Regions from separate parts of the Micromonospora sp. NPDC048843 genome, predicted to be linked through region 1. Evidence: riboswitches for the same ligand, from Rfam matches in the RefSeq annotation. Region 1 holds a riboswitch; each other region holds the start of a gene.
The links. Region 1 has a riboswitch for S-adenosylmethionine ahead of AB0C20_RS07710 (aminotransferase class V-fold PLP-dependent enzyme). Riboswitches for the same ligand answer to the same signal wherever they lie in the genome.
Positions count from the first base shown of each region.

Region 2: another riboswitch for S-adenosylmethionine. It lies ahead of AB0C20_RS06910 (ABC transporter substrate-binding protein); the one in region 1 lies ahead of AB0C20_RS07710 (aminotransferase class V-fold PLP-dependent enzyme).
Region 3: another riboswitch for S-adenosylmethionine. It lies ahead of thrC (threonine synthase); the one in region 1 lies ahead of AB0C20_RS07710 (aminotransferase class V-fold PLP-dependent enzyme).

Region 1 covers NZ_JBEZGJ010000021.1:3,236-6,502, forward strand. The annotation lists gene AB0C20_RS07705 (FUSC family protein) at 1-574, shown strand, start outside; gene AB0C20_RS07710 (aminotransferase class V-fold PLP-dependent enzyme) at 584-1,828, opposite strand; SAM riboswitch class IV at 1,899-2,019, opposite strand; gene AB0C20_RS07715 (PrsW family intramembrane metalloprotease) at 2,043-3,267, shown strand, end outside.
Region 2 covers NZ_JBEZGJ010000018.1:23,918-27,184, forward strand. The annotation lists gene AB0C20_RS06900 (amino acid ABC transporter ATP-binding protein) at 1-68, opposite strand, end outside; gene AB0C20_RS06905 (amino acid ABC transporter permease) at 65-838, opposite strand; gene AB0C20_RS06910 (ABC transporter substrate-binding protein) at 878-1,759, opposite strand; SAM riboswitch class IV at 2,030-2,141, opposite strand; gene AB0C20_RS06915 (amino acid transporter) at 2,228-3,267, opposite strand, start outside.
Region 3 covers NZ_JBEZGJ010000247.1:4,381-7,647, forward strand. The annotation lists gene AB0C20_RS33435 (GNAT family N-acetyltransferase) at 1-239, opposite strand, end outside; gene thrC (threonine synthase) at 507-1,793, opposite strand; SAM riboswitch class I at 1,804-1,939, opposite strand; gene AB0C20_RS33445 (DMT family transporter) at 2,008-2,970, opposite strand; gene AB0C20_RS33450 (metalloregulator ArsR/SmtB family transcription factor) at 3,062-3,267, shown strand, end outside.

The DNA.
Region 1 (3,267 bases):
CACCATTCAGGGCGCACTGGAGAGGCTGCGCAACAACAAGGAGGAGCTGGCCACGTTGGGCGAGGCGATCGAGGGGGCCAAGGAGACCGCGACCCTCTCCCCGGCCCGCTGGCACCGCCGCGACGAACTGACCCACTACGCCGAGGCGGCCGACCCGATCGACAGGGCGATGCGCAACAGCGGCACGCTGATCCGCCGGTCCGTCACGCTGGTCGAGGACGAGGAACCGGTGCCCGACCCGATGCCGGACGCGATCGGCCACCTCGCCGAGTCGGTCCGGCTGCTCAAGCACGAGTTCGCCGCCGGTGAGGAGCCGGAGAAGGCCCGGGAGCGGTCGTTGCGGGCGGTCAGCGAGGCCGGCCGGGCGTACGGCGCCGGGGTGGGCTTCTCCGGCAGCGTGGTGATCGCCCAGATCCGGACGACCGCGAGCGACCTGCTGGTCGCCTCCGGGATCGAGCAGGAGGAGGCGAACCGGTGGATCCGCACCGCCTTCGGAGAGCAGGAGCGCCCGGTCGGTGAGCCTGCCGAGCACGACGAGGCGCCGAAGCCACCCACCGCCCCGCCGGTCGGCTGAACGCCGGCCTCAGCCCAGCTCGGCCAGCGCCGCGAGCAGCCGGTCCACCTCAGCGGCCGTGCTGCCCAGCCCGATGCTGGCACGCAGTGCGGTGGGCGGCAGGTCCCGCCGGCCGGTACGCCCCGCCGCCTCGCCGAGCAGACGCCGGGCCAGCGGGTGGGCACAGAACAACCCGTCCCGTACGCCGATGTGGTGCTCGGCCGCCAGCCGGGTGGCCACAGCGGTGGAGTCCCAGCCGGCGACCACGAACGAGACGATGCCGACCCGGGGCGCGTCCGGGCCGAAGGTGCGCAGCTCGACGACGTGCGGCAGGGCGGCGAGGCCGGTCCGTAGCCGGGCCAGCAGGGCCTGCTCGTGGGCGGCCAGCGCGCCCTGGTCCGCCTCGTCGAGCGCCTTGCACACGGCCGCCAGCGCTACCGCTCCGAGCAGGTTCGGGGTGCCGCCCTCGTGTCGGGCCGGGCCGGTCGCCCAGGTCACGTCGTGGGTGGCCGGCCCGACGTGGCTGGTGGCGCCACCGCCAGCCAGGTAGGGCGGGGCGGCGTCCAGCCAGTCGGCCCGACCGATCAGCACGCCCGCGCCGAACGGCGCGTACAGCTTGTGGCCGGACACCGCCAGGTAGTCGACGTCGAGCGCGAGCAGGTCGACCGGGGCGTGCGGGGCTAGCTGCGCGGCGTCGAGCACGATCCGGGCGCCGTGCCGGTGGGCCACCCGCGCCAGTTCGGCGACCGGCCACCGCTCACCTGTCACGTTGCTCGCACCGGTCACCGCGACCAGCACCGGCAATGCCGGGCTGCTGCCCCGGCGCAGCTCGGTGAGGGCGGCGGCGAGATCGCGTACCGCCCCGTCGGGGTCGCTGGGCACCGGAAGACGCACCGACCCGCGCGGCCAGGGCAGCAGGTTGGCATGGTGTTCGCCGGCGAAAGTGACAACGGTGGTGCCGGCCGGCACGGCCCGCGCCAGCAGGTTGAGCGCGTCGGTGGTGTTGCGGGTGAAGATCACATGATCGTCGGCGCGAGCGCCGAAGAAGTCGCCGATCGTCTGCCGGGCCTGCTCGTACGCGAGGGTGCAGCGCCGCGACAGCGCTCCCGCTCCGCGATGCACGCTGGCGTACCAGGGCAGCAGCTCGGCCACCGCGTCGGCGGCGGCCCGCGCGCACGGCGCACTGGCCGCGTAGTCCAGGTTGACCTCGCCGGGCACGCCGAGGACGTCGAGGGGCGCGGACGGCACCGACGGCACCGTGGGCAGGCTGGGCAGCGAGGGGACGAGAGTGACGGACACGCCGGAACCTCCGGGGTCAGGGACCCCGGGTGCGACATCGGGACGGGGTCCGCGCTTGCCCAGCACACCGATCGGGCTGGGCCCGGTCATCACCCGGGGCACCCCACCGCGAACTCGACGAGGGTTGCCGGCCAGCAAGCCGGGGCTGAACGCTGGCACTCGTGACCTGCCGGCAGCATAGCGGCTACCGATGCGACCAAACCAGCCGGCGGCGGATGGCTACGCTGACCGCATGGCCGACACCCCGCCCGGTTCACCGCTGCCGCAGTCGCCCGCCGCCGCGCCTGCGCCCGCCGTCCCGCCCACGGGTGAGACGCCCCGGATGCCGCTGCGCCGACTGGGCTGGCGGCGGTTCCTGGTGCTGGCCGGGGTGGTGCTGTTGATCGCGGCGTGCGCGGTCTTCATGGTCTTCACGCTCGGCCAGTCGCTCGGTGTGCAGGCCCTGCTGATCGGGGTGGTCGCCGCCATCCTGCCGGTGCCGGTGCTGGTCGGCTGTTTCCTCTGGCTGGACCGGTACGAACCGGAGCCGCTGAAGTATCTGATCTTCTGCTTTGCCTGGGGTGCGTTCGTCTCCACCGCCGCCTCGCTCACCGTCAACGACTTCGCGGCCAACCGCTTCGCCGACTGGGGCCTGCCGTCCGCGCTCACCGGGGTGCTGGTGGCGCCGTTCATCGAGGAGCTGACCAAGGCGCTGGGCCCGATCCTGCTGCTGGTGTTCCGCCGCCGCGAGTGGTCGGGGATCACCGACGGCCTGGTCTACTGCGGGCTCGCCGCGGTCGGGTTCGCGATGGTGGAGAACATCCTCTACCTGGGCGGTTTGGGGTACGCGTCCGGCGCCGACCGGTACGGCCCGGCCACCGGCATCCAGCAGGTCATCGCGATCTTCATCCTGCGGATCCTGCTGTTCGGGTTCGCCCATCCCCTTTTCACGGCGATGACCGGTGTGGGGTTGGGTATCGCCTCCCGGACGGCCGACCGGCGCATCCGGGTGCTCGCCCCGATCGCCGGCCTTCTGCTGGCGATGATGCTGCACGGCACGTGGAACCTGCTGCCCACGCTGACCCAGGCCACCGGCGAGGCCATGATCATGCTGTACGGCTTCCTGGGCCTCATGGTGCCTGTCTTCTTCGGCACAGTGGGGCTGGCGCTGTGGCTGCGTGCCTGGGAGGGGCGGCTCACCGAGCGGGTCCTACCCGACTACGTCCGCGCCGGCTGGCTCAGCCCGCCCGAGGTGGCCGCCCTGAGCAGTCTCGGCCGGCGGCACGCCGCCCGCAGTTGGGCGCGGCGGGTGGCCGGCGACGCCGGGGTGCGGGCGATGCGGGGTTACCAGTCCGCGGCGACCCGGCTGGCACTGCTGCGCGACGGGACGCTGCGCGGCCTGGACCGCAAACCCGCCGACCAGGAGCGGACCGCTC
Region 2 (3,267 bases), on a different contig from region 1:
TTCGGTCCGAAGGCGAGGTGCACGTCGCGTACGTCGAGGCTGACCGATGTCGTCGTGGCGGTGGTCATCGCCGATCTCCTTCCGTCGCTGCGTACGACGCGATGTCGTCGTCCTCTTCGGTCGACGCGGTGGCCGGCCGACCGTTGCGCAGCCGCCTGTCGATCCAGTTGACGACGTGCGTCAGCGGGACTGTCAACGCCAGGTAGCAGAGCCCCGCCAGCAGCAGCGCCGACTCGTTGCCGGTGGTGGCCGCGTAGTCCTGCCCGATCCGGAACAGCTCCCGCTGGCTGGCCACCAGGCCGAGGAAGTAGACCAGGCTGGAGTCCTTGATCAGCGCGATGAGCTGGTTCACCCAGGCTGGCAGCACCCGCCTGATGCCCTGCGGAATGATCACCAGCCGCATCGATTCTGCCCAGGAGAAGCCGAGCGCCCGCGAGCCCTCCAACTGGGCGGCCTCCACCGACTGGATGCCCGAGCGGAAGATCTCCCCGATGTACGCGGCGGCGATGAGCGACAGCGCCAGGATGCCCAACGGGTAGGGGTCCGGCCCCCAGACCTGCATGCCCAGCGGGGCCAGCCCGACGCCGATCAGCAGGATCGTCGCCGCGGCCGGCAGCCCTCGGAACACGTCGGTGTAGACCCGCGCCGGCCAGCGCAGCCAGCGGCTGCGGGAGATCCCGGCGACGGCCAGCAGCAGGCCCAGTACCGAGCCGAGCAGGGCGGCGGAGACCGCCAGGATCAGCGTGTTGGGCAACCCGACGGTCAGCATCTCGGGCAGTGCCTCGCGCATCGCGTCCCAGTCGAAGAAGGTCTCCCACAGGGTGCTCAACGGATCCATCGGTCGCTCCTCCTACCGCCCCGCTCGCTCGTCACCGGCTCAGGACGCGGTCGACGCGGACGCCGACGGCGCAGCCGACGCGGACGGGGCCTGCACAGTGCCGCTGCCCGGCGTGAAGTCCGCCGGGATCGGCCGGCCCGGGTAGTACTGCGCCTGCAACCGGCTCCAGGTGCCATCGGCGACGACCTCGTCGAGGCCCTTGTTCAGCGCCTCGCGCAGCTTGTCGTTCCCCTTGGCCACGGCGTACGCGGTCGGTGCCGGGCTGAGCTCCTTGGCCGCTACGGTGATCTTGCCGTTGCTGTCGGTGGCCGACTTCTCGCCGATCTCCGCCGGGGCGATCCAGGCGTCGGCGGTGCCCGCCTTGAGCTGGTTGATCGCGCCGTTGTAGTCCGGCACCCGCACCGGGTTGAGCTGCTTGCCGCTGGCGTAGTCGTCCTGGACGGTGCCCTGCACCACCACTACCCGCTTGCCGGCGAGCTGGTCGAAGCCGGTGATCGGCGAGCCGGCCGGGACGTCCAGGCCGAAGTAGCCGAAGTCGTAGCCGTCGCCGAAGTCGACAGTCTTCTTGCGGGCCTCGGTGATGGTGATCGAGGAGCTGCCCACGTCGAACTTGCGGTTGTTGACCTGGCTGAGCAGCGCGGAGAAGTCGGTGCCGACGAACTCGACGGTGAGGCCGAGCTTGCCGGCCACGGCGGTCAGCAGGTCGTTGTCGAAGCCTGTGAACTTGCCGTCCTTGAGGTACACGTTCGGCGGGGCGTCGGTCAGCGTTCCGGCGCGCAGCACACCCGCCTGGGCCAGGCCGTACGGGTTGGCGGTGGCGTCGGACGAGCTGTCGTCGCCGCAGGCGGTGAGGGCGGTGGCGGCAAGGATCGTGGCGGCGCCCAGGGCGGCGGCGCGGGTCAGGGCAGGAAGGAATCGCACTGGTGTCTCCGAAGGGTGGTGTCTCGGCGCGCACGGACGTGCGCCACCGACGGCGCGCCCCGATGGGCGTACCGGTGGGAAAGAGCTGGGGAAGGGGGTGCTAGAGCGCGGTGCCGCGACAGGCGGCGCTGCACATTCGCATCATGTCCACGTGCCGTCGCCGGATCAGTGCGGGCGAGGGTCGACCGGTGCGGGAGTCCGCGACGTCGGTCGGTGGTGTGGTGCTGAGGATGCGCATGGTTCTCCCGGGTCTGTGCTGACCTGGGTGCCAGGCCACGCTTGCACCGACGTCCTGCCGGTGCCTGGTCTTCACCCGGGGCACCCCACCGCGGAGGAGGGTTGCCGGCCAGCGAGCCGGGGCTTCGCGCTGGCACTCATGACCTGCGCCGAGGCTAGCAGCACGAACCTGTGGATCGTCCAGTCGTTATGACCACGCTCACGCCGCGCGACGGTCCGCCGGCTCGCAGGTCAGCCGGCGTGCACGTGCGGTCGACGGTGCGGGTCGGGCTCCTGGCGGCGCAGGATCTCCCGGGTCACCGAGGCGATGGCGCCCTGTCCGAATGCCAGGTAGCGCAGGAAGTTGCGGGTGGGGCCGCCCTCGGACCACTCGAAGTAGATGTGGGGGCGCCGACGGCTGCGGTCGCGGATCTCCAGCAACAGGGCGGCGAGCGCGGTGGGCACCGACGAGCTGGCCAGGCTGAGCACCGGGAAGCGGCCGTCGACCACACTGCCGCGGATCAGCAACTCGGTCTCGAAGTCGGACGGGTCGGTGACAGTGACCTCGACGAAGATGACGTCGCTGTCGTCGGGAAAGTCGTTGTCCGCCATGGTCTGCGCCAGCTTGGCGCGGTACTCCGTCTCGTCGCGCCGGTCGGGTTCGTGCGCGATGAGGCGAATCCGTCGTCCGGCGCGTTCGTCGATCATGCGGGCCGCGGCGTGGTCCAGCTCGACGTGGTCGACGCGCAGCTCGTAGGCCCGCATCAGCCGGGACAGCACCGACACCAGGACGATCCCGCCGATGAAACAGGCCGCGATCTTGACGCCGCTCGGACGCTCCACCACGTTCGCGACAGTGGTGTAGACGAAGATCACCGCGATGACCCCGAACGCGATGGTCCGGCCGCGCTGACGCTGCCGCAGCGCCGCGAGCGTCACCGCCGTCGCGGCCGAGGTGATCAACACCAGGACCCCTGTGGCGTACGCGCCGCCCTGCGCGTCCACGCTGGCCTCGAAGACGATCGTGATCAGGAACGCCACCGCGGTGAAGACCAGCACCAGCGGCCGGACGGCTCGCGCCCAGGTAGGCGCCATGCCGTAGCGGGGCAGGTAGCGCGGTACGAGGTTGAGCAGGCCAGCCATCGCCGACGCCCCGGCGAACCAGAGGATTCCGATGGTGGACAGGTCGTAGATGGTGCCGAACACCTCGCCGAGGTGGGCGTGCGCCAGGTAGGCCAGCGCGCGCCCGTTCGCCGGCCCGCCCGGCTGGAAGGCCTCCGGCGGAATGAGCA
Region 3 (3,267 bases), on a different contig from region 1:
GTGTTGTCGAGCTGCGGCAGGTCCAGTTGCAGGTAGCCGGCCGGCACGCCGTCCAGGCGGGCCAGCGCCCAGAGCGACAGGGTGCCGGGCATCGGCGTGTGGAACATCGCGTCGAACCGGCGCCGGCAGAAGGGCGGGAAGTCCGGGAGATCAGCGTCGTTGGCCGCCGACCCGATCCGGTACGCCTCGTCGACGGAAGTCCGGTCGGCGCCGTCGAACGACGCGATGGTGATGCTCATGCCAGTGAGCGTGCACCTTACAAAAGCGACCGGGCCAGCGAATTACTCGCTGGCCCGATCGAACGTTGGTCGGGAGGGACACTCGCACAACGCCTCCGGCGTTGGGTCGCAAGAACTTCAAAAGTCTTCGGCGAAATGCCCTCCCGCACGGAGCATCTTGCGCCGTCCGGTTCCTGCCGTCAAGTCCGTAGCGGCGGGTTTTCCACACTCACAGCGAAAACCCAGTTACCGACTGATCGACTCGGCCCCTTGCTCCGAGTGAGCCCGTCAGCCGAGGAGGCCGGCGTCGCGGGCGGCGCGCAGCGAGGGCTTGATGTGGTGGGTCGGCCCGACCTGGCCGGCCACCGCGTCGATGGTCTTCAGACCCTCGCCGGTGTTGAACACGACGGTCTCGGCCGTCGGGTCGAGACGACCGGACTCGACCAGCTTGCGCAGCACGGCCACTGTTACCCCACCCGCGGTCTCGGCGAAGACCCCCGTGGTACGGGCCAGATCGCGAATGCCCGCGCGGATCTCGTCGTCGTCGGCGTACTCCATCCAGCCGCCGGTGCGGCGGACCGCCTCCAGGGCGTAGAGGCCGGCCGCCGGGTCGCCGATGTTGAGCGACTTGGCGATGCCGGTGGGCTTGACCGGGACGATCGTGTCGGTCTCGGTGTGCAGGGCGACGGCGATCGGGTTGCAACCGGCGGACTGCGCGCCGAAGACCTTCCAGCCGTCAGCGGGCGCCTCGACAAGGCCGATCTCCACCAGTTCGGAGAACGCCTTGTCAATCTTGGTGAGCAGCTCGCCGCTGGCCATCGGGATGACCACCTGCGCCGGGATCCGCCAACCGAGCTGCTCGGCCACCTCGTAGCCGAGGGTCTTGGAGCCCTCCGCGTAGTACGGCCGGACGTTCACGTTGACGAACGCGGTGTCCTCGAATTCGTCGGTCTCCACCAGCTCACCGCAGAGCCTGTTGACATCGTCGTACGAGCCGTCGATGGCGACCAGTTCGCCGCCGTAGACGGCGGTGGTGATGACCTTGCCCTGCTCCAGGTCGCTGGGGATGAAGACCACCGAGGGCGCACCGGCGCGGGCCGCGTGGGCGGCCACCGAGTTGGCCAGGTTGCCTGTCGACGCGCAGGCGAACCGGCTGAAGCCGAGCGCCTTGGCGGCGGTGAGCGCCACCGAGACGACCCGGTCCTTGAACGAGTGGGTGGGGTTGGCGCTGTCGTCCTTGACCCAGAGCGGCGCGGTGATGCCCAGTTCGGCGGCGAGGTGCGGGGCCGCCACCAGTGGGGTCAGCCCCGGGTCGAGGGTGACCCGGCTGGCCGGGTCCTGACCGGCGGGGAGCAGCGCGGCGTAGCGCCAGATGTTGTTCGGGCCGGCCTCGATCTGCTCGCGGGTGACGGCGGCCAGCGCGGCGGTGTCGTAGTCGACTTCCAGCGGGCCGAAACACTCGTAACAGGCGTGCTGGGCGGCGAGCGGGTAGCGGGCCGAACAGGCACGACAGACCAGGGCGCGGGCGGGGCTGGCGGAGGTGTCGATGCCGGAGGCGACGAGCGTCGACGTCATGTCGAGAGTCCTCTCATCTTTCCCCGCATCGCACGGTGCGGCGGGGACGGAATTGGCACCTGCCCCGCGGGTCGCTCAGCGGTGAGCGCGCAGGGTGGTTGCCGGGGCGTCGTCGGGCCGTATCCCTCAGCCCCTCTGGATGAGGTATTCAGTTGTGCCGTCGAGTCTAGGACAACGCTGTCGGTCGCTGCTACCGCTGATCCCAGGTAGTGGGTCAGCGGGCGCTCACCGCCACCGGATCGGTCACCGCGATCGGGTCCGTCACCGCGGTCGGCCGGGGCAACGACGTGGTCCGGGGCCGGGCGGCGAGGTTCGCGGCGATCAGGGCGGCGATCGTGATGGCGGCCCCGACCAGTTCGACGGGCTCCGGGCGGTAGCCGCGGGCGATCTGCACCGCGAAGGTGGTCACCGGAACCAGGTTCATGAACAGCGCGGCGTTGGCGGCACCGAGTCGCTGCACGCCGGTGTTCCAGGCCAGGACCGCGATCACGGCACCCACCAGCACGGCGTACGCCAGTTGCGGGGTGACCGCCACGAGGTCGGCGGCGGCCGGCGCGTGCTGCCAGCCGACGGCGTCGGCGCCGACGCTCAGGACGAGCATGGCGGCCGTGCCGGCGAGCGCGGTCAGTGTGGTGAAGCGCAGCGGTGACCACTCGCCGAACCGGCTGGCGCCGTGGGTGTAGATGCCCCAGCCCAGCACCGCGCCGATCATCATGAGCCCGCCGAGGCCGAACTGGCCGAGCCCGGCCAGGCTGCCGCGCGTGATCACCAGACCGACGCCGAGGAGCGCCACCAGGGAGAGGGCCAGCAGGAGTGGCTTCGGGCGTACGCCGTCGCGGGCCCAGCGGACGAGCTGGGTGATCACCGGCGTGGTGGCCACGAAGAGGGAGATCTGCTGCGGGGCGGCGTGTTCGAGCGCCAGGTTGGTGAGCAGGTTGAAGCCCGCGAAGCCGACCACTCCGAGCACCACCACCTCCAGCGCCCGGCCACCGTGCCGGAGAGCGCCGGCACCCTCGCGGAGCAGCAGGATGGCGACCAGGACGACGGCGGCCAGCAGGTAGCGCGCGGTGGTCAGGTTGAGCGGGTCGACCCGGTCGAGCGCGCTGGCCAGGATCGGGAACATCACGCCCCAGCCGAGCACTGCGACCAGTGGGAACGCGGTGGCGCGGGATCGCATCGGCAACTCCAATGTTCGAGTATCGTCGAACCAACGACACCGACCATAGGGCGTCGTTCGATAGTTGTCGAACAAGGGTTACACTGGTCACATGGAGCCGCACGAGCCCGACCTGACCGCCGTACCGGTCACCAGCGTGTTGGCCGCACTCGCCGACGACGTGCGGCTACAGATCGTCCGCGCGCTCGCCGAGGGCGGCGAGTCCGCCTGCGGCAGTTTCGACTTCGGCGTCTCCAAGGCAACCCGCAGCCACCACCTCAAGGTGCTGCGCGAGGCGGGGCTGACCCGGACCCGGGC